3 regions of the Streptomyces sp. NPDC045021 genome follow, and region 1 is predicted to be linked to each of the others. Evidence: riboswitches for the same ligand, from Rfam matches in the RefSeq annotation. Region 1 holds a riboswitch; each other region holds the start of a gene.
What was found. A riboswitch is a leader RNA that binds a small molecule or an ion and turns the genes downstream of it on or off. The one in region 1 is predicted to bind cobalamin.
Positions count from the first base shown of each region.

Region 2: linked by a shared signal. The riboswitch ahead of metE (5-methyltetrahydropteroyltriglutamate--homocysteine S-methyltransferase) and the one ahead of AC07DC_RS25775 (cobalamin biosynthesis protein) in region 1 are both predicted to bind cobalamin.
Region 3: linked by a shared signal. The riboswitch ahead of AC07DC_RS33300 (prenyltransferase/squalene oxidase repeat-containing protein) and the one ahead of AC07DC_RS25775 (cobalamin biosynthesis protein) in region 1 are both predicted to bind cobalamin.

Region 1 covers NZ_JBWKIQ010000009.1:59,952-66,168, reverse strand. The annotation lists gene cobN (cobaltochelatase subunit CobN) at 1-6, opposite strand, end outside; gene AC07DC_RS25780 (cobyric acid synthase) at 3-1,601, opposite strand; gene AC07DC_RS25775 (cobalamin biosynthesis protein) at 1,598-2,560, opposite strand; cobalamin riboswitch at 2,668-2,862, opposite strand; gene AC07DC_RS25770 (hypothetical protein) at 2,988-3,221, opposite strand; gene AC07DC_RS25765 (inorganic phosphate transporter) at 3,247-4,491, opposite strand; gene AC07DC_RS25760 (NAD(P)/FAD-dependent oxidoreductase) at 4,636-6,027, opposite strand; gene AC07DC_RS25755 (class II aldolase/adducin family protein) at 6,145-6,217, shown strand, end outside.
Region 2 covers NZ_JBWKIQ010000007.1:342,195-348,411, reverse strand. The annotation lists gene AC07DC_RS23050 (helix-turn-helix transcriptional regulator) at 1-182, opposite strand, end outside; gene AC07DC_RS23045 (DUF2231 domain-containing protein) at 310-825, shown strand; gene AC07DC_RS23040 (hypothetical protein) at 911-1,387, shown strand; gene folE (GTP cyclohydrolase I FolE) at 1,420-2,058, shown strand; gene metE (5-methyltetrahydropteroyltriglutamate--homocysteine S-methyltransferase) at 2,190-4,508, opposite strand; cobalamin riboswitch at 4,694-4,883, opposite strand; partial or broken gene AC07DC_RS23025 (DUF4430 domain-containing protein) at 5,203-5,313, shown strand; gene cobF (precorrin-6A synthase (deacetylating)) at 5,395-6,183, shown strand; gene AC07DC_RS23015 (cobalt-precorrin-6A reductase) at 6,215-6,217, opposite strand, start outside.
Region 3 covers NZ_JBWKIQ010000014.1:17,205-23,421, reverse strand. The annotation lists gene AC07DC_RS33310 (aldehyde dehydrogenase) at 1-826, opposite strand, end outside; gene AC07DC_RS33305 (MBL fold metallo-hydrolase) at 929-1,945, shown strand; cobalamin riboswitch at 2,011-2,137, shown strand; gene AC07DC_RS33300 (prenyltransferase/squalene oxidase repeat-containing protein) at 2,267-3,475, shown strand; gene AC07DC_RS33295 (SCO2322 family protein) at 3,475-4,170, shown strand; gene AC07DC_RS33290 (CbiQ family ECF transporter T component) at 4,143-5,381, shown strand; gene AC07DC_RS33285 (ABC transporter ATP-binding protein) at 5,378-6,217, shown strand, end outside.

The sequences.
Region 1 (6,217 bases):
GGTCACGGTGCCCCCGGAGCAATGAAGGGTAGGCCGGCGGGTGCGCCGTCCTCGATGAGCCGCATGAGCGCGGCGGTGTCCGCGTGTTCTTCGATCAGGTCGCCGAGGCGGTCGAGCTGTTCCTCGCGCAGCGCCCCGAAGGAGGTGTCGGGGGCGGGGACGAAGCGGCGGCCGGCCTGTTCGGCGATCCGGCGCAGGAAGGCGCGGCGGAAGCCGTCGCTCTCCAGCGAGCCGTGCCAGTGGGTGCCCCAGACGGCGCCCGCCCGGCAGCCGTCCAGCGCCTGGCTCCGGTCGCCGGTCATGAACGGCCCGTCGCCGCCGAGCACTTCGGCGACCCCGTGGTGGATCTCGTACCCCTCGACCGGTTCGCCGAGCGCCTCGCCGACCGGCCTGGCCAGGGTCTTCCGCGCCGCAAACCGGACGCGGACGGGCAGCAGTCCGAGCCCGTCCACCCGGCCGGCGCGCGACTCGATCTCGTCCTCGATGCTCTCGCCGAGGATCTGGTAGCCGCCGCAGATGCCCAGCACCGGACGGCCTTCCGCGGCCCGCCGGACGATCGCGTCGGCGAGCCCGCGCTCGCGCAGCCAGGCCAGCGCCCTGACGGTGCCCCGGGTGCCGGGCAGCACCACCAGGTCGGCGTCGGCGAGTTCCTGGGGCCGGTCGACGAAGCGCACGACGACGCCCGGTTCCGCGGCCAGCGCGTCGACGTCCGTGAAGTTCGACATCAGCGGTACGGCGACGACCGCGACCCGCAGGATGTCCTCGCCGTGCGGCGGGGTGACGACCGACTCCCGTACGGTGCCGCGCATCGAGACCCGCAGCCCGTCCTCCTCGTCGATGCCCAGCCCGTGCGCGAACGGCAGCACGCCGAGCACGGACCGCCCGGTCAGTCCGCGCAACATGTCCAGGCCCGGCTCCAGCAGCGAGACGTCGCCGCGGAACTTGTTGACGAGGTAGCCGCAGACCAGCTCCTGGTCCTCGGCGCTCAGCAGCGCCGTCGTGCCGAAGAACGAGGCGAAGACGCCGCCCCGGTCGATGTCCCCGACCACCACGACCGGCAGGCGCGCCGCGCGGGCCAGGCCCATGTTCACGATGTCGTTGTGCCGCAGGTTGATCTCGGCCGGACTGCCCGCCCCTTCACAGATCACCGCGTCATACGTGCCCCGCAGTTCGGCCAGGCACTCCACGACGACGGGGAGCAGTGTGGACTGTTTCCCGCCGTACGGTGTTTTCCCGGGGGACGACCCCCCGGACCCCCCGTGATACCCGCGGGCGCTCATCTCTCCCACCGGCTTGCCGAGCAGCACCACCTGGCTGCTGCTGTCGCTGCCGGGCTTGAGCAGCACCGGGTTCATCAACGCGGTCGGCTCGACGCGGGCCGCCTGGGCCTGCATGGCCTGCGCCCGCCCGATCTCCGCGCCCTCGCGCGTCACGAACGAGTTGAGCGACATGTTCTGCGCCTTGAACGGGGCGACCTTCACGCCCTGCCGGACCAGCCACCGGCAGATGCCCGCCGTGACGACGCTCTTGCCCGCGTCGGACGTGGTCCCGGCAACCAGCAGCCCTCCGCCGGTACGGCCTGTGCCGCGCGTACTGCTCATCGGGTTCCTTCCTCGGTGGATGCCGACAGCGCCGTGACGGCCAGCCGTCCGCCGACGCAGACCGCCAGCGTCAGCAGGCCGACGCGGCGGGAGAGCCGTACGGCGCGGGCGATGTCGGTGACCTCGGGCGGACGGTTGCCGGCGCCCAGCACGGCGCGGTGCTCGACGCGGCCGGCGTAGGCGAGCGTGCCGCCGAGCCGGACGCCCAGCGCGCCCGCGAAGGAGGCTTCGACGGGGCCCGCGTTGGGGCTGGGGTGGCCGGCGGCGTCGCCGCGCCAGACGCGCACGGCACCGCGCGGGTCGGGGCCCGCGAGCGCGGCCAGGACGGCGGTCAGCCGGGCGCCCGGCCAGCCGACGACGTCGTCGAGGCGGGCGGAGGCCCAGCCGAACCGGCGGTAGCGCGGCGACTTGTGGCCGGCCATCGCGTCCAGGGTGTTGACGGCGCGGAAGCCGACGAGCCCCGGCACGCCGCCGAGCGCGCCCCACACCAGGGCGCCCACGACGGCGTCCGAGGTGTTCTCCGCCACGGACTCCACGACGGCCCGCGCGATCTGTTGGGCGTCCAGGGAGTGCGGGTCGCGGCCGCACAGGTTCGGCAGCCGCTCGCGGGCCACTTCGAGGTCGCCCGCCTCCAGCGCCGAGGCGACGGCCAGCGCCTCGCGGCCCAGCGAGGTGCCGCCCAGTACCGACCAGGTGGCGGCCGCGGTCAGGGCGACGGTGGCGGCGGGGGAGGAGCGTACGGCCCGTGCGGCGAGCGCGGCGGCGGCGGTCGCGCCGCCCGCGCAGAGCAGGGTGTACAGCGCGCCGTTGCCGCGGTGGTCGCGCCACAGCCGGCGTTCTGCGGCGGCCGCGGCGCGGCCGAACGCGGCGACCGGGTGGCCGCGGCGGGGGTCGCCCGCGATCAGGTCGCCGAGGTGGCCGAGAGCGGCGCCGCACGCGAAGGCGTGTCCGGCTCGCACGGCGTCAGCCCGCCGTCACGCCTCGACGGGACAGGGCCTGGGGATCCGGTGGGGTACGACGGCGGCCGGGCATGGCAGGAGTCCTCACTCAGGGTCCGCGCCCTGGTTCGACGTGACCGGCGGTTGAGAGTCTCCTGGCTCCCGGATCCGCGCACCCCGGGTCTTCCGGCCGATCGCTCGGCCGTGACGTTCGGGTTGGGGTGCACTCCCCGGTGACAGTGGCGGGACCGCGCCGGATTCACACCGGACTTCCTCTCCTACCGCCGTATGGCATCGGGCAGTCCACCACGTGCCGCGAACCCCGTCAACTCACCGTTGACCTGCGACGGAAGATGTGCGAAGGCCCACACCCGCGGGGTCGCGGATGCGGGCCTGCACTGATGGCGCGCCGTGGTCGCAAGACGATCAGGCGTTGATCGGTCGTCGGTCAGGCGACGATCAGGAAGATGCCGTACGCGACGGCCGCCGCGCAGAGCGCGAAGCACGCGTAGGCGCCGGTCCGGGTCAGGACGGCGGCACCGCTGGACGCGGCGGCCCCGTCCGTGCCGGACTCCCGCTTGGCGAGCCCGACGATGCCGAGGGTGAAGACGCCCACCAGCCCGATGGTCACCGCGAGGGTGACGCCGAGGACGGTACCGAGGGCCTGCCAGTCGATCTGCATGGTGCTGATTCCTTCCGGGCCGGGATCAGGCCGTGGCCGGTGCGGCGTCGGCGGGGGTGACGACGGCCGCGGGAGCCGGAATGGTCGCGGCGAGCGGGGCGACGAGGCCCGCCGGCGGCGGGGAGACGGCCGCGATGGCGGCGGTGACCGCGCCCTGCGGCTCGACCGGCAGCTCGTTGACGTTGCTGTGGTCGATGGGCTTGCGGCGCGAGGCGAGCCAGATCGCGGTGCAGGCGACGAGCGCCAGGACGGCGACCGCGGTGATGCCCCACGAGCCCTGGTCGGCCAGCAGCGCGGCACCGGCGGCCACCAGGCCGGCGGCGGGCAGCGTCAGGCCCCAGGCGGCGACCATGCGGCCGGCGGTGCTCCAGCGGACCACCGCGCCCTTGCGGCCGACGCCGGAACCCATCACGGAGCCCGAGCAGACCTGGGTGGTGGAGAGCGCGAAACCGAGGTGCGAGGAGGCCAGGATGGTGGCCGCGGCGCCGGTCTGGGCGGCGAAGCCCTGCGGCGCCTCGATGTCGGTGAGGCCCTTGCCCATGGTGCGGATGATCCGCCAGCCGCCGAGGTAGGTGCCGAGCGCGATGGCGGTGCCCGCCGAGACGATGACCCACATCGGCGGGTCGGCGTGCGGGGCGACGACTCCGCCGGTGATCAGCGCGAGGGTGATGACGCCCATGGTCTTCTGCGCGTCGTTGGTGCCGTGCGCGAGCGAGACCAGGCCGGCCGAGGCGATCTGCCCGGCCCGGTACCCCTTGGCGGTCGCCTTCGGGTCGCTGTTGCGGCCGATCCGGTAGGTGAGCCGGGTGGCGAGCATCGCCGCCAGGCCCGCGACGACCGGGGCGGCGAGCGCCGGGATCAGGACCTTCATGACGACCTTGTCGCCGTTGACGCCATGGGCGCCGACGGAGACCAGGGTCGCGCCGATGAGGCCGCCGAACAGTGCGTGGGAGGAGCTGGAGGGGAGTCCCGCCAGCCAGGTCAGCATGTTCCAGACGATGGCGCCGACCAGGCCCGCGAAGATGACTTCGGGCCGGATCCCGGCGCTCTCGTCGATGATGCCGCCGGAGATGGTCTTGGCGACTTCCACGGACAGGAAGGCGCCGACGAGGTTCAGCACGGCGGACATGGCCACCGCCGTCTTGGGCTTGAGTGCGCCGGTGGAGATGGTGGTAGCCATCGCGTTGGCGGTGTCGTGGAAACCGTTCGTGAAATCAAACACGAGAGCGGTCACGATCACGATTCCGATCAGGAGCGTGATGTGTTCCATTTACCCAGTCAATCGTTTGATAGGACAGTGGCGCTGGCGACCGTACGGAGCCTGGGTGAACGGAAGGTTAACTGACGGCGGCCGCATGGTGCCGGCGTCGCGGGGGGCGATTCTTCAAGCCAGTCCTGCCTGTTGGAAGCCCGGTCAGTGCCGTCCGGAGATCCGGTCCGCGACGCGTGCCACCCGGTCCGTTTCGCCGCTGCGGCCGGCCAGCTCGCGGCGGTCCGCCCCGCGGTAGGCCGCGTACATGCCGTGCACCCCGAGCCAGCGGAACGGCTCCGGTTCCCAGCGCCGCACCCGGTGGCCCACCCACGGCAGCGCGGTCAGTTCGGTGCCGTGGCCCTGACCCGAATCCAGCTGCACCAGATCGCGCAGCGTCCGCGCCGCCAGGTTCGCCGTCGCGACGCCGCTGCCGACGTAGCCGCCCGCCCAACCGAGCCCGGTGGCCCGGTCCAGTTCCACGCTCGCGCACCAGTCGCGCGGCACGCCCAGCACCCCTGACCAGGCATGTTCGATCGCGACCCCGGCGGTGGCCGGGAAGAAGCGGACGAGGATCTCGCGCAGCGCCTCGACCGTGGCCGCCTTCGTGCGCCCGTCGTTGTCCGTCCGTGAACCGAAGCGGTACGGCACCCCGCGCCCGCCCAGCGCGATCCGGTCGTCGGCCGTGCGCTGCGCGTACATGTACGCGTGTGCCATGTCGCCGAGGGTCTCGCGGCCCTCCCAGCCGATGGTGTTCCAGACCTGCTGCGGCAGCGGCTCGGTCGCGATCATCGAGGAGTTCATCGGCAGCCAGGACCGCTTCTGACCCTTGAGCGAGGCCGTGAAGCCCTCCGTGCAGCGCAGTACGTACGGGGCGCGGACCGTTCCGTACGGGGTGATCGCGTGTTTCGGCTTGATCTCGGTCACCGTGGTGGACTCGTGGATCACCACGCCCAGCGACTCGACGACCCTCGCCAGACCCTGCAGAAGCTTCACCGGATGTATACGAGCGCCGTGCGGCGTCCAGGTGCCGCCACAGGTCCCGGCGACCCGTATCCGCTCCGCGGACTCGCGCGCGCCCAGCAGCAGCCTGTCCTTCTCGCCGAAGGCGACCTCCGCCTCGTGGAACGCCTTCAGCCGGGCGAGCTGCGCGGGGGAGTGCGCGACCTCCAGCACCCCACCCTTGACGATGTCGGCGTCGATGCCCTCCTCGGCGGCGATCCGCACCACCTCGTCCACCGTCTCGTTCATCGCGTGCTGGAGCGCGACCGCGGCGTCGTGGCCGTGCAGCTTCGCGTACCGGTCGCGGCCCGCGATGCCGTTGTAGAGCCAGCCGCCGTTGCGCCCGGACGCCCCGTAGCCGCAGAACTTCTGCTCCAGCACCGTGATCCGCAGGAACGGCACGGCCTTCTTCAGGTAGTAGGCGGTCCACAGGCCCGTGTAGCCGCCGCCGACGATGCAGACGTCCGCGGTCGTGTCCCCCGGCAGTGGCTCGCGCGGCACGGGTATGCCGGTCTGCGAGTACCAGAAGGAGATGCCGCCGTTGACGGTGGTCATGATGCCCCTGCAATCCGTGTGCAATCCGGGTGCGGCCGTGGTGTGCGGCCGGTGGTGTGCGGGACGGTACTGCGCCCCGCGAGTACGCGGCAACGCCCAACCTGTAAGGATCGACGGATGCGCGATGCCATGGAGAAAGCCTGGTCGGAACTGGTCGCCACGGCCCGGCGCACGGTCACGGACGGCCTGG
Region 2 (6,217 bases), on a different contig from region 1:
AGGTGGAAGGCGGCCAGCTTGACCGAGATCCCGGCGTCGGCGGCCGCTTCCTCGCGGGTGACGGGGCGCCGGACGCGGCGTGCGAAGCCGTACATCCGGCGGCGTTGATCGTCCGCCAGCGCCGCGACGGCTTCCACGCGGGCGTCGGACGAGGGTTCTGATGACGTCGGATCGATGGCCACATTCCCACAGTAACGCCTATGGACGTGGCCGTAACTGTGTTCGGTTCGACTGCTTCCCTGGCTGCTTGACTCCGTGGGCGAATAAGTCCAATACTCGTTAGTGAAATAGATGCGAGGAGAGCCTGTCATGACGAGCGAGCCACATCTGCGGTCGAAGCGGCCGGTGAGCGCACTGCTGGCCGGTCCCTACGGGCATCCCCTCCATCCGATGCTGGTCACCGTGCCGATCGGCGCCTGGGTGGGCAGCCTCGTCTTCGACGCCGCGTCCTTCGCGGTGGACGATCCCGAGTTCCTCGTCCGCGGTTCGATGTGGCTGATCGCCCTGGGGGTGATCGGCGCGCTCGCGGCCGCGACCGTCGGATTCCTTGACCTGTTCGCGATCCCCCCCGGTACCCGCGCCTTCCGCGTCGGTCTCGTGCACATGACGCTGAACCTGCTCGTCACGGCCGCCTACGCCGGCAACTTCCTGTGGCGTCACGCCGACTCCGGCCGGACCGGTCATGTCGGCGCGGGGATGTTCACGCTCTCCGCGCTCTCCATGGCCGTGCTCGGTGCCTCGGGATACCTCGGCGGGAAGCTCGCCTACCGCTACGGGGTCCGCGTCGCGGACGAGTCCACCCAGGCCGAGGGATTCACCCCGTAGGCGCCCTCCCGGTCCCCCCGCAGACCGTCGCCCCGCAGACCGTCACCCCTCACATCCGCCCCCGCCACCAACTCACGGAGCCCCCATGCCCATCGCCGCACTCGTCACCTGGCTGCTCACCGCTCTCGGCGGCTTCTACATGCTCGGCACCTGGATCGCGCGCGGCGGGATCCAGCAGGCGCGCGAGGGCACCAGCCGCCTGCCCGCCCCGGTCGTCTTCGGCCACTTCGCTCTCGCCGCGATCGGCCTGGTGGTGTGGATCGCCTACGTCGTGGTGGACAACCGGGCGCTGGCCTGGACCGCCTTCGGTCTGCTGCTGCCCGTCGCCCTGCTCGGGTTCGCCATGTTCGCCCGCTGGATCCCCGTGTACCGGGCGCGGGCCGCGGCGGGATCCGCCACCGAGGCACCTGGGACGGTCCCGCCCGCCGCACCCGCCGCCGCGGGTCAGGACGGGCCGGCCGAGCGCAGTTTCCCCATCGCGGTCGTTCTGGGACACGGCCTGTTCGCCGTGATCACTCTCGTCCTGGTGCTGCTGAGCGCACTGAGTTCGGGAGGCAACTGATGCCGTACCACCAGCACAGCCCCGCAGCGCCGATGGGGCTCACCGTCGACGCCGGGCAGGAGGCACCGGTACGTCTGCCTGCCGCCCTGCATGTGGTGAGCGAGACGGCCGGTGTGGACCTGGCCGCCGCGGAACAGGCCGCCGGCCAGTTCCTGCGGGCGCTGGGCGTACCCACCGCCGGAGAGTCGCTGCGGGACACCCCCGGCCGGATGGCCCGCGCGTACGCGGAGATGTTCAGCCCCCGGCCGTTCGACCTGACCACGTTCCCGAACGACGAGGGCTACGACGAACTCGTCCTCGCCCGCTCCATCCCCGTGCGGTCGGTCTGCGAACACCACATCCTGCCGTTCGTCGGCACCGCCCACGTCGGCTATCTCCCCGGGCAGCGGATCCTGGGCCTGTCCAAACTGGCGCGGGTGGTCGAGCACTTCGCCTGCCGCCCGCAGGTCCAGGAGCGCCTCACCAAGCAGATCGCCGACTGGCTGCAGACCCAACTCGATCCCAAGGGCGTCGGCGTCGTCATCGAGGCGGAGCACACCTGTATGACCCTGCGGGGAGTGCAGGCGACCGGCTCCAGCACGATCACCTCCACCCTGCTGGGCCTGTTGCGCCACGATCCGCGCTCCCGCAGCGAGTTCCTCGCTCTGACGGGCGTTCACGGTCGGTCATGAACCCGTGCCGGTCATGAACCCGTGCCGGTCGTGGCCTGCGTGGCCGTGACCCTGCGTGGTCATGAGGTGTGTGGGCGTGACCTGCGTGGCCGGGGCGGGCACCTGGGGTGTCCGCCCCGGCCACGGCCGGATCAGGAAGCCGCGGTGGGCAGCGTGCTCCGCACCTCGTGGGCGGCGGTGACGAGGTTCTCCAGGGAGGTCCTGACCTCCGGCCAGCCGCGGGTCTTCAGACCGCAGTCCGGATTGACCCACAGCCGCTCGGCGGGAATCGCCTCAAGGCCCTTGCGCAGCAGGGCCGCCGCCTCGGCCGCGCTGGGGATCCTTGGGGAATGGATGTCGTAGACGCCGGGACCGACCTCGCGCGGATAGCCGGCGACGGCCAGCTCGCCCGCGACCTGCATGTGGGAGCGGGCGGCCTCCAGGCTGATGACATCGGCGTCCAGATCGTCGATGGCCCGGAAGATGTCACCGAACTCCGCGTAGCACATGTGGGTGTGGATCTGGGTGTCGGGACGGACTCCGCCGGCGGTGAGGCGGAACGCCTCGGTCGCCCAGCCGAGGTACTCGGCATGGCCGTCGGCGCGCAGCGGCAGCGTCTCGCGCAGCGCGGGCTCGTCCACCTGGATCACCGAACTGCCCGCCGCCTCCAGGTCGTTGACCTCGTCGCGCAGGGCGAGCGCGACCTGGCGGGCGGTGTCGCCGAGCGGCTGGTCGTCGCGGACGAAGGACCACGCGAGCATGGTGACGGGCCCGGTGAGCATGCCCTTGACCGGGCGGTCGGTGAGCGACTGGGCGAACCGCGTCCAGCGCACCGTCATCGGCTCGGGGCGGGAGATGTCCCCGGCGAGGATCGGCGGCCGGACGTAGCGGGTCCCGTAGGACTGGACCCAGCCGTGCTGGGTGGCGAGATAGCCGGTCAGCTGCTCGGCGAAGTACTGCACCATGTCGTTGCGTTCGGGTTCACCGTGCACCAGGACGTCGATGCCGGCCTTCTCCTGGAAGGAGAGCACCTCGCGGATCTCGGTCTCGATGCGGGCGTCGTACGCGGCGGTGTCGATGCGCCCGGCCCGCAGATCGGCCCGCGCGGTGCGCAGTTCTGTGGTCTGCGGGAACGAGCCGATCGTGGTCGTCGGCAGCAGCGGCAGTCCGAGGTGGGCGCGCTGGGCGGCGGCCCGCTTCGCGTAGGGCTGGGAGCGGCGGGCGTCGCTGTCGGTGACGGCCGCGGCCCGGGTCCTGACGGCCGGGTCGTTGGTGAGGGCGGAGCCGGCCCGGGAGGCCAGGTCGGCGCGGTTGGCGGCGAGTTCGGCCGCGATGGTGTCGGTGCCCCGGGAGAGTCCGCGCGCAAGGGTGACGATCTCGGCGGTCTTCTGGCGGGCGAAGGCCAGCCAGCGGGCGATCTGCGGGTCGATGTCCCGTTCCGCCGTGGCGTCCAGAGGGACGTGCAGCAGGGAGCAGGAGGAGGCCACGTCGACGCGTCCGGCGAGGCCGAGGAGCGTGCCGAGGACGGACAGCGACTTCTCGTAGTCGTTGATCCAGACGTTGCGGCCGTTGACGACGCCCGCCAGCAGGCGCTTGCCGGGCAGCCCGCCGACGGCCGCGAGGTCGTCGAGGTTGGCCGCGGCGGGGCCGGTGAAGTCCAGCGCGAGCCCGTCGATGGGAGCCTTGGCCAGGATCGGCAGGGCCTCGTCCAGCCGGTCGAAGTAGGACGCGACCAGCAGCTTCGGCCGGTCGGTGAGACCGCCCAGCACGCGGTAGGTGCGGGCGGCGGCGTTGAGTTCCGCCGGGGTGCGGTCCTGGACCAGGGCCGGCTCGTCGAGCTGCACCCACTCGGCTCCGGCGGCGAGCAGATCGGCGAGCACCGCGGTGTACACGGGCAGCAGCCGGTCGAGGAGCGTCAGCGGTTCGAAGTCCGCCGCGACGCCTGGCGCGGGCTTGGCCAGCAGGAGGTACGTGATCGGACCGACGAGCACCGGGCGCGCGGTGAGGCCGAGCGCGAGTGCTTCCTTCAGTTCGGCGACCTGCTTGGTGGAGTCGGCGTTGAAGGTGGTGTCCGGGCCCAGTTCGGGCACCAGGTAGTGGTAGTTGGTGTCGAACCATTTGGTCATCTCCAGCGGCGCGACGTCCTGCGTGCCGCGGGCCATCGCGAAATACCCGTCCAGGGCGTCGGCGCCGACCGCGGCGCGGTGCCGGGCGGGAATCGCGCCGACCATGACGCTCGTGTCCAGGACATGGTCGTAGTACGAGAAGTCGCCGGTCGGGACCTCCTGGATGCCGGCGTCGGCGAGCCGGCGCCAGTTGGTGCGGCGCAGTTCGGCGGCCGCGTTCCGCAGGGCGTCGGCGCTGACGGTGCGCTTCCAGTAGCCCTCGATCGCCTTCTTCAGCTCCCGGTTCCGGCCCTGCCGGGGGTAGCCGTGCACGGTGGACCGTGCGGTGGAGGAAGTGCTGGTCATGGAACTCTCCTTCGCGAGTATTTCCCATACGACCCCGGGAGAGTCGACGGCGCGAAGGGACCACAGACCGGACGGGAACCACGTCGCTGAAGCGCCGAAACGCCGCACGTGCCCGCCTGATGTGTACTCCGACCCGCCCTCGAGGTCACCGGAATCACCGTGCGCCGTTGGGGGCGCGCGGGCAGTGGCAGGTCTTCGGACTCGCGGGCGCGTCTCGTACGGACACGAGACACCTACTGGCCGTCGCTTCCCAGATCCCCACTCGGGTCCCAGTGCGTATGACGGCGGTCGTTCCCACTCACCGCTGCGGGGCAGTCCCGGAATCTCACCGGGTTCCCTCTTGCGACGCGCCTGTCTGGCGGACAGGGCGAACCAGCTGCACCTTCCAGCTTATGGCCAAAACCGCGGTCGGGTCAGCATTGTTCATCTACCGGACGGTGAGATGAGACACCGCCTCGTCCCGGCCCCACGGCTGCCTGGAACGCACGGGAACAGGGGTGTGCGCGAGGCGCGGCGGGTCGTACGATGCGACCGGCCTCGGCCGTCCGACGGGCGGCGGGGCCGACAACCTCATGCGTCCGCGGGAGGGGAAAGCCGGTGGGAATCCGGCGCTGACCTGCAACCGTGAGCAGCGTTCCGCGCTGCGAGTCGGAGAGCCCGCCGTACGTGCTCGTTCGCCGCCGACACCGCGGGCGCCACCGAGTACTGGAACATCTCCGTCAACGGCACCCCGAGCCCCGTGGGCGGCTGCCAGTTCCGCATCAGGACCGGTGACAAGGTCGTCTTCACCCTGACCGCGTTCTGACACCCGGCCCGCCGGGGGCGGCCGCCCGCAGGCCGCCCCCGGCGGCGTCGGGCCCCGACCGTATGGTGCAGACTCGATCCCGTGAGGAAGATCTTTGTCATCGGTATCGGCGCGGGCGACCCGGACCATCTGACGCTGCAGGCGGTCAAGGCGCTCAATCAGGTCGACGTGTTCTTCGTCCTGGACAAGGGCGAGGAGAAGTCGGATCTCGTCCAACTGCGCCACGACATCATCGAACAGCATGTGACGCGCCCGCACCGGCTGGTGTCGGCCCAGGACCCGGACCGGGACCGTACGGCGCCGTCCCCGGTCTACGCGTCGGCCGTCGGTGACTGGCGCCATCGCCGGGCCGACATCTACGAGCACTTCATCGTCTCGGAGCTGGCGGACGACCAGTGCGGCGCCTTCCTGGTGTGGGGCGACCCCGCCCTGTACGACAGCACCCTGGGCATCCTGGAGGACGTGCTCGGCCGCGGGACGGTCGAGTTCGCCTACGAGGTGATCCCCGGCATCAGCAGCGTCGCGGCGCTGGCCGCCAAACACCGCACCGGGCTGAACCGGCCCGCACGGCCCGTACAGATCACCACCGGCAGGCAGCTGTCCACAGGCTTCCCCGAAGGAGCCGACGACGTCGTCGTCATGCTCGACGCGCACCAGGCCTTCGCCCACCTCCCGGACGACGGTGCCGACGTCACCATCTACTGGGGCGCCTATCTGGGCACACCGGACGAGATCCTCGTCTCGGGACGGCTGGCCGACGTCTCGGACCGTATCCAGTCGCTGCGCGCCGAAGCCCGCGAGCGCAAGGGCTGGATCATGGACACCTATCTGCTGCGCCGGACCCCCGCCGGTGACCACGACGGGGCCTGAGCCGCTGACCCGGCCGCCGGTGCCGTGACGGTCA
Region 3 (6,217 bases), on a different contig from region 1:
TGATGCCGGGGACGGCGGTGTCCAGGTCCACGTCCGGGAGGATGACGGCGGCGGACTTGCCGCCCAGTTCCAGGGTGACGCGGGTGAGGTTGCGGGACGCGACCTCCATCACCCGTCGGCCGGCCGCGACCGAGCCGGTGAACGACACCTTGTCGACGCCGGGGTGGCCGACCAGGTACTCGCTGACCTCGCGGTCGGCCGCCACGATGGACAGCACGCCCTCGGGCAGCCCGGCCTCCTTGGTGATCTCGGCCAGCACGTAGGCGTCGAGCGGGGTCTCCGGCGACGGCTTCAGCACGACGGTGCAGCCGGTGAGCAGCGCGGGCGCCAGCTTGGCGGCGGCGGTGAACTGCGGGACGTTCCACGGCACCACGGCCGCGACGACCCCGACGGGCTCGCGGCGGACCAGGATCGGGCCGAGGACGCCGGTGCGGTGCTCCTCGTAGGGGAAGTCGCGGGCGACGGTGATCGCCGCGTCCCAGACCATCATCGCGCCGAGCGCCTGGGCGAGGATGCTCCACGAGTAGGGCGAGCCGTTCTCGGAGCTGATGAGACGGCCTATCTCGTCGTACCGGACGGCGATCGCGTCCTTGATGCGGGTGACGACGGCGATCCGCTCGTCGAGCGTCATCCGCGGCCACGGGCCCTCGTCGAAGGCCTTGCGGGCGGTGGCGACGGCCCGGTCCACGTCGGCGCGGGAGGCGTGCGGCACCCGCCCGATGACCTGCTCGGTGTGCGGGGAGATGACCTCGATGGTCTCGCTGCCGAGCGGGTCCACCAACTCCCCGCCGATGAACAGCTGTCCGTGTTCGATGAGGTCGGTCATTACTGGTGCCTCCTGCGGGTCGGCCCATACCTGACGCTGTTTCAGAACTGATACCAGTTCTAGTTATAGTGGGCAATGACTTCGTCGGCGAGAGGGGACCAGATGGTGCGCGTGACCGACCACGGCGGAGGGGTCTGGAGCATCCCGGTCCCGATCCCCGACAACCCCCTCGGCCACACGCTCGTCCATCTCCTGGACACCGACCGCGGTCCCGTACTGATCGACACCGGCTGGGACGACCCGGACTCGTACGCCGCGCTGGAGGCCGGCCTCGTCGAGGCGGGCACCTCCGTGCCCGAGGTGCACGGCGTCCTCATCACCCACCACCACCCCGACCACCACGGGCTCTCCGCGCAGGTCCGTGAGGTCTCCGGTGCCTGGATCGCGATGCACTCGGCCGACGCGGACGTCGTACGCCGCACCCGGTCCGCGGAGCCGGCCCGCTGGCTGACGTACATGACCGCCAAACTCACCGCCGCCGGCGCCCCCGAGGAGCACATCGCCCCGCTGCGCGCCGCCCGCGAATCGGGCCGCATGAGCACCCTGCCGGGGCTGCGGCCGGCGCTTCCGGACCGCGACATCGTCCCCGGCGAGCTCGTGGACCTCGCCGGGCGGCGGCTGCGCGCCATCTGGACGCCCGGCCACACCCCCGGGCACGTCTGCCTGTTCCTGGAGGAGAGCCGGCGGCTCTTCTCCGGCGACCATCTGCTGCCGGGGATCTCCCCGCACATCGGGCTGTACGAGGACCCCGACGACGAGGTCGAGACCGATCCGCTCGGCGACTACCTCGCCTCCCTGGAGCGCATCGGCCGGCTCGACCCCGACGAGGTGCTGCCCGCCCACCAGTACGCGTTCAAGGACGCGGCGGGCCGGGTGCGGGAGCTGCTCGACCACCACGAGGAGCGGCTGGCCGGGCTGCGGGCGCTGATCACCGAGTCGCCGCGGACGCCCTGGCAGCTCGCCGAGGTCATGGAGTGGAACCGCCCCTGGGAGCAGATCCCGTTCGGCTCCCGCAACATCGCCGTCTCCGAGGCCGAGGCCCATCTGCGGCGACTGGTGAAGGCCGGCCGCGCCGAGGCCGTCCCCGGCTCCGACCCGGTCACGTACCAGGCGGTCTGACGGAACGGGCGGCCGGGGCGCGGGCGGGCCGGGACCGGGAGCGCCACCCGCAGGGCATACGATGTTCGGGACAATTCCATCCACGTCCGAGCGGGGGAAGCCGGCGCGAATCCGGCACTGACCCGCAACCGTGAGCCGTCCCCCAGGGCAGGGGCGGCGAGTCGGAGTACCCGCGCGGACGGGAGCGGCTCCCGGTCCAGGCAAGCGCGGTGACCGGCACCGTCGAGGTAACGGAGCCGGAGCCCGGTGCCCCGCGCAGCGCGCGGGCTCGCAGCGGTGCGCCCGGCCACGCACCCGCTCAGCGAAAGGCATCAACCCCTCATGAACCTCCGTCGCAGCGCTGCCGCGCTCGCCGCCGCCACCGTGCTCGGTATGGCCGCGGTGCCCGCGGCCTCCGCCGACACCCCGCTGCCGTCCGGTCTCTACGGCACCGGGGACCCGACGTACGACGGGGTGTGGCGGCAGTCGTACGCGCTGCTGGCGCTGGACACCGCCGGGGTGAAGCCGGCCGACAGCGCCGTGGCCTGGCTCACCGGACAGCAGTGCGCCGACGGCGGCTTCCCCTCGTACCGGGCCGACACGGCGAAGGTCTGCGACCCCAAGACGGAGGACACCAACGCGACGGGCATCGCCGTGCAGGCGCTCACCGCACTGGGCGGCAAGGACTCCGCCGTGAAGAAGGCCACCGACTGGCTGGCGTCGGTGCGCAACAAGGACGGCGGCTGGTCGTACAACCCCGGCGGCGCCTCCGACCCGGACTCCACCGGGGTCGTGATCGGCGCGCTGGCGGCCGTCAAGCAGGACGTGAAGGCGTCGCAGGACAGCCTCAAGGCCTTCCAGTTCGGCTGCGACGCCAAGGCCGCCGACCGCGGCGCCTTCGGCTACCCGATGAACGGCAAGCTCACGGTGAACGCCAAGGCCACCGCCGACGCGGTGCGCGGCGCCCGCGGCGCGGGCTTCGTCATCACCGCGCCGACCGCGAACGTGGCCGCGAAGGCCCCGGACTGCGCCTCTCCCGACGCCTTCAAGACGCTCGACGCGGCCGGTTCGGCCTCGGCCGGCGCCGCGTACCTGACCACCCAGCTAGCCGCGGGCGGCGCGCACCTGACCGCCGTCACCCCGGGCGCGGACAAGCCGACCCCGGACTACGGCACCACCGCCGACGCCGTGATCGCGCTGGCCTCCGGCGGCAACCTCGACACCGCGAAGACGTCGTACGACTGGCTCGCGAAGAACTCCGCCGTCTGGTCGAAGGGCAACCCCGCGGCCCTGTCGCAGCTGGTCCTCGCCGCGCACGCGACGGGCAACGACCCGAAGAGCGCAGGCGGCGCGGATCTCGTCCAGCAGCTCACCAACCTCGGCCCGAAGCCGGCCGCCGCCGCGAGCGCGAGCCCGTCGGCTTCCGACAAGGCCGACAAGAAGGACGACAAGTCCGGCTCCGCCGCCACCTGGTGGATCGTCGGCGTCTTCTTCGTCGCCAGCGTCGGCGTCGGCTTCCTCATCAGCGGCCGCAAGAAGAAGCAGGGCTGATGCCGCGCCCCCGGCTGCGGGTACTCGCCGTCCTGCTGGCGCTCGGCGCGCTGCTCGCGGTCTCCGTCCTGCCCGCGCAGGCCACCGCGTACCGCTACTGGTCGTTCTGGCAGCGTTCCGGCGACACCTGGACGTACGCGCAGACCGGTCCCGCGCTGGACCGGCCCGACGACGGGGCCATGGAGGGTTGGCGCTTCGCGGCCGGCGCCGAGGCCCAGGACGCGTCGAAGCCGCGTGACGTCCCCGGCGCCACCACGTTCGCCGCGATCTGCGCGGGCACCCCGCCCAAGGGCGGCACCAAGCGCATCGCGCTCGTCCTGGACTTCGGCACCGCCGCCGACGCGGGCGGCGGCGCGGCGCCGCCCGCGCCCCGTACCGCCTGCGCCCAGGTCCCGGGTGACGCGACGGGCGCCGACGCGCTGGCCGCCGTCGCCAAACCGCTGCGCTACAACTCCGCCGGCATGGTGTGCGCGGTGGCCGGCTACCCGAAGACCGGCTGCGGCGAGCCCGTCTCGTCCGGCGGCGGTACGGGTACGACATCGACGTCGAAGACGCCCGCACCTCAGGCGTCGGGCGACGCCGGCGGCGATGGAAGTGACGACGGCGGCCCCTCGGTCGGCGTGTTCGCGGGTATCGCCGCCGTCCTCGCCCTCGGCGGGGCGGCCCTCTGGCAGGCCCGCCGCCGGCGCGGATGAACACCGGGGCACGACGGGAGACCGGCGGCCGCCGGGCCGCCACCGTCACCCGGTCGACCGCGCTGCACGCCGGGGCGTGGTGGCTGTGGGCGCTGGGGCTGGCGACGGCGGCGTCCAGGACCACCAATCCGCTGCTGCTCCTGCTGCTGGTCGCGGTCGCGGGCTACGTGGTGGCCGCCCGCCGCACGGACGCGCCGTGGGCGCGGTCGTACGGGGCGTTCCTGAAGCTGGGCCTGGTGGTGCTCGCGATCCGGTTGGCCTTCGCGGTGCTGCTCGGCTCGCCGATCCCCGGGACCCACACGCTCTTCACGCTGCCCGAGGTTCCGCTGCCCGACTGGGCGCGGGGCGTCAGGCTGGGCGGGAAGGTGACCGCGGAGGGTCTGCTGTTCGCGCTCTACGACGGCATGAAGCTGGCCACGCTGCTGGTCTGCGTGGGCGCGGCGAACGCGCTCGCCAACCCGGCGCGGCTGCTCAAGTCGCTGCCGGGCGCGCTGTACGAGGCGGGTGTCGCGGTCGTCGTGGCGATGACCTTCGCGCCGAACCTCGTCACCGATGTGCAGCGGCTGCGCGCCGCCCGCCGGCTGCGGGGGCGTGACGACCGCGGGGTGCGGGCGCTGCTCCAGGTCGGGCTGCCCGTCCTGGAAGGGGCGCTGGAGCGGTCGGTGGCGCTGGCCGCCGCGATGGACGCCCGCGGGTACGGCCGCTCCGCCGAGGTGCCGGCCGGGATACGCAGGACGACGGCCGCGCTGACGCTGGGCGGGCTGCTCGGGGTGTGCGCGGGGACGTACGCGCTGCTGTCCGCGTCCGGCGCCGGGTACGGCGTGCCGGTGCTGCTGCTCGGTCTGGTCTCGGCGCTGGCGGGGCTGCGGCTCGGCGGCCGGCGTTCGATCCGCAGCCGCTACCGGCCCGACCGGTGGGGCGCGCGGGCCTGGCTGGTCTCCGGCTCCGGGGTCGCGGTGGCGGCCCTGATGATCTGGGCCGCCTCGCACGATCCGCTCGCGCTGGCCCCGTCGACGATCCCGCTCGCCGCGCCCACGCTGCCCCTGTGGCCCGCGCTCGCGATCCTGATCGGGCTGCTGCCCGCGTTCGTCGCACCGCCCCCGGCCCGACCGCGGCCCGTCCCGGCCGCGCCCCGCATCGCTGCCCCGACGTCCACCGTCCCTGCCTCGACCTCGATCCTGAGGCCGCACTCGAAGGAGGACCGCACATGATCCGCTTCGAGCAGGTCTCCGTCCGCTACGACGGAGCCGCGGAGCCCGCCGTCGCCGGAGTGGACCTCACCGTCCCCGAGGGTGAACTGTGCCTGCTCGTCGGGCCGTCCGGAGTCGGTAAGTCGACTCTGCTGGGCGCGGTCTCCGGTCTGGTGCCGCACTTCACGGGCGGGGTCCTGCGCGGCCGGGTCACCGTCGCGGGCTGCGACACCCGTACCCACAAGCCGCGCGAACTCGCCGATGTCGTCGGCACGGTGGGACAGGATCCGCTCTCGCACTTCGTCACCGACACCGTCGAGGACGAGCTCGCCTACGGCATGGAGTCGCTCGGCCTGGCACCCGGCACGATGCGCCGCCGCGTCGAGGAGACCCTCGACCTGCTGGGCCTGGCCGAGCTGCGGGACCGGCCGATCGCCACGCTCTCCGGCGGCCAGCAGCAGCGCGTCGCCATCGGTTCGGTGCTCACCGTCCACCCCAAGGTGCTGGTGCTGGACGAACCGACGTCCGCCCTGGACCCCGGTGCCGCCGAGGAGGTGCTCGCCGTGCTCCAGCGGCTCGTCCACGACCTGGGCACCACGGTGCTGATGGCGGAGCACCGGCTGGAGCGCGTCGTGCAGTACGCGGACCAGGTGATCCTGCTGCCCGCCCCCGGCGCCGCCCCGGTGCAGGGCGCACCAGCCGACATCATGGCGATCTCACCCGTCCACCCGCCGGTGGTGGCGCTGGGCCGCCTCGCGGGCTGGTCGCCGCTGCCGCTGTCCGTACGCGACGCGCGGCGGAAGGCCGGACCGCTGCGTGAGCGTCTGGCGGGCCGTACTCCCCCGGCCGCGCCCGTG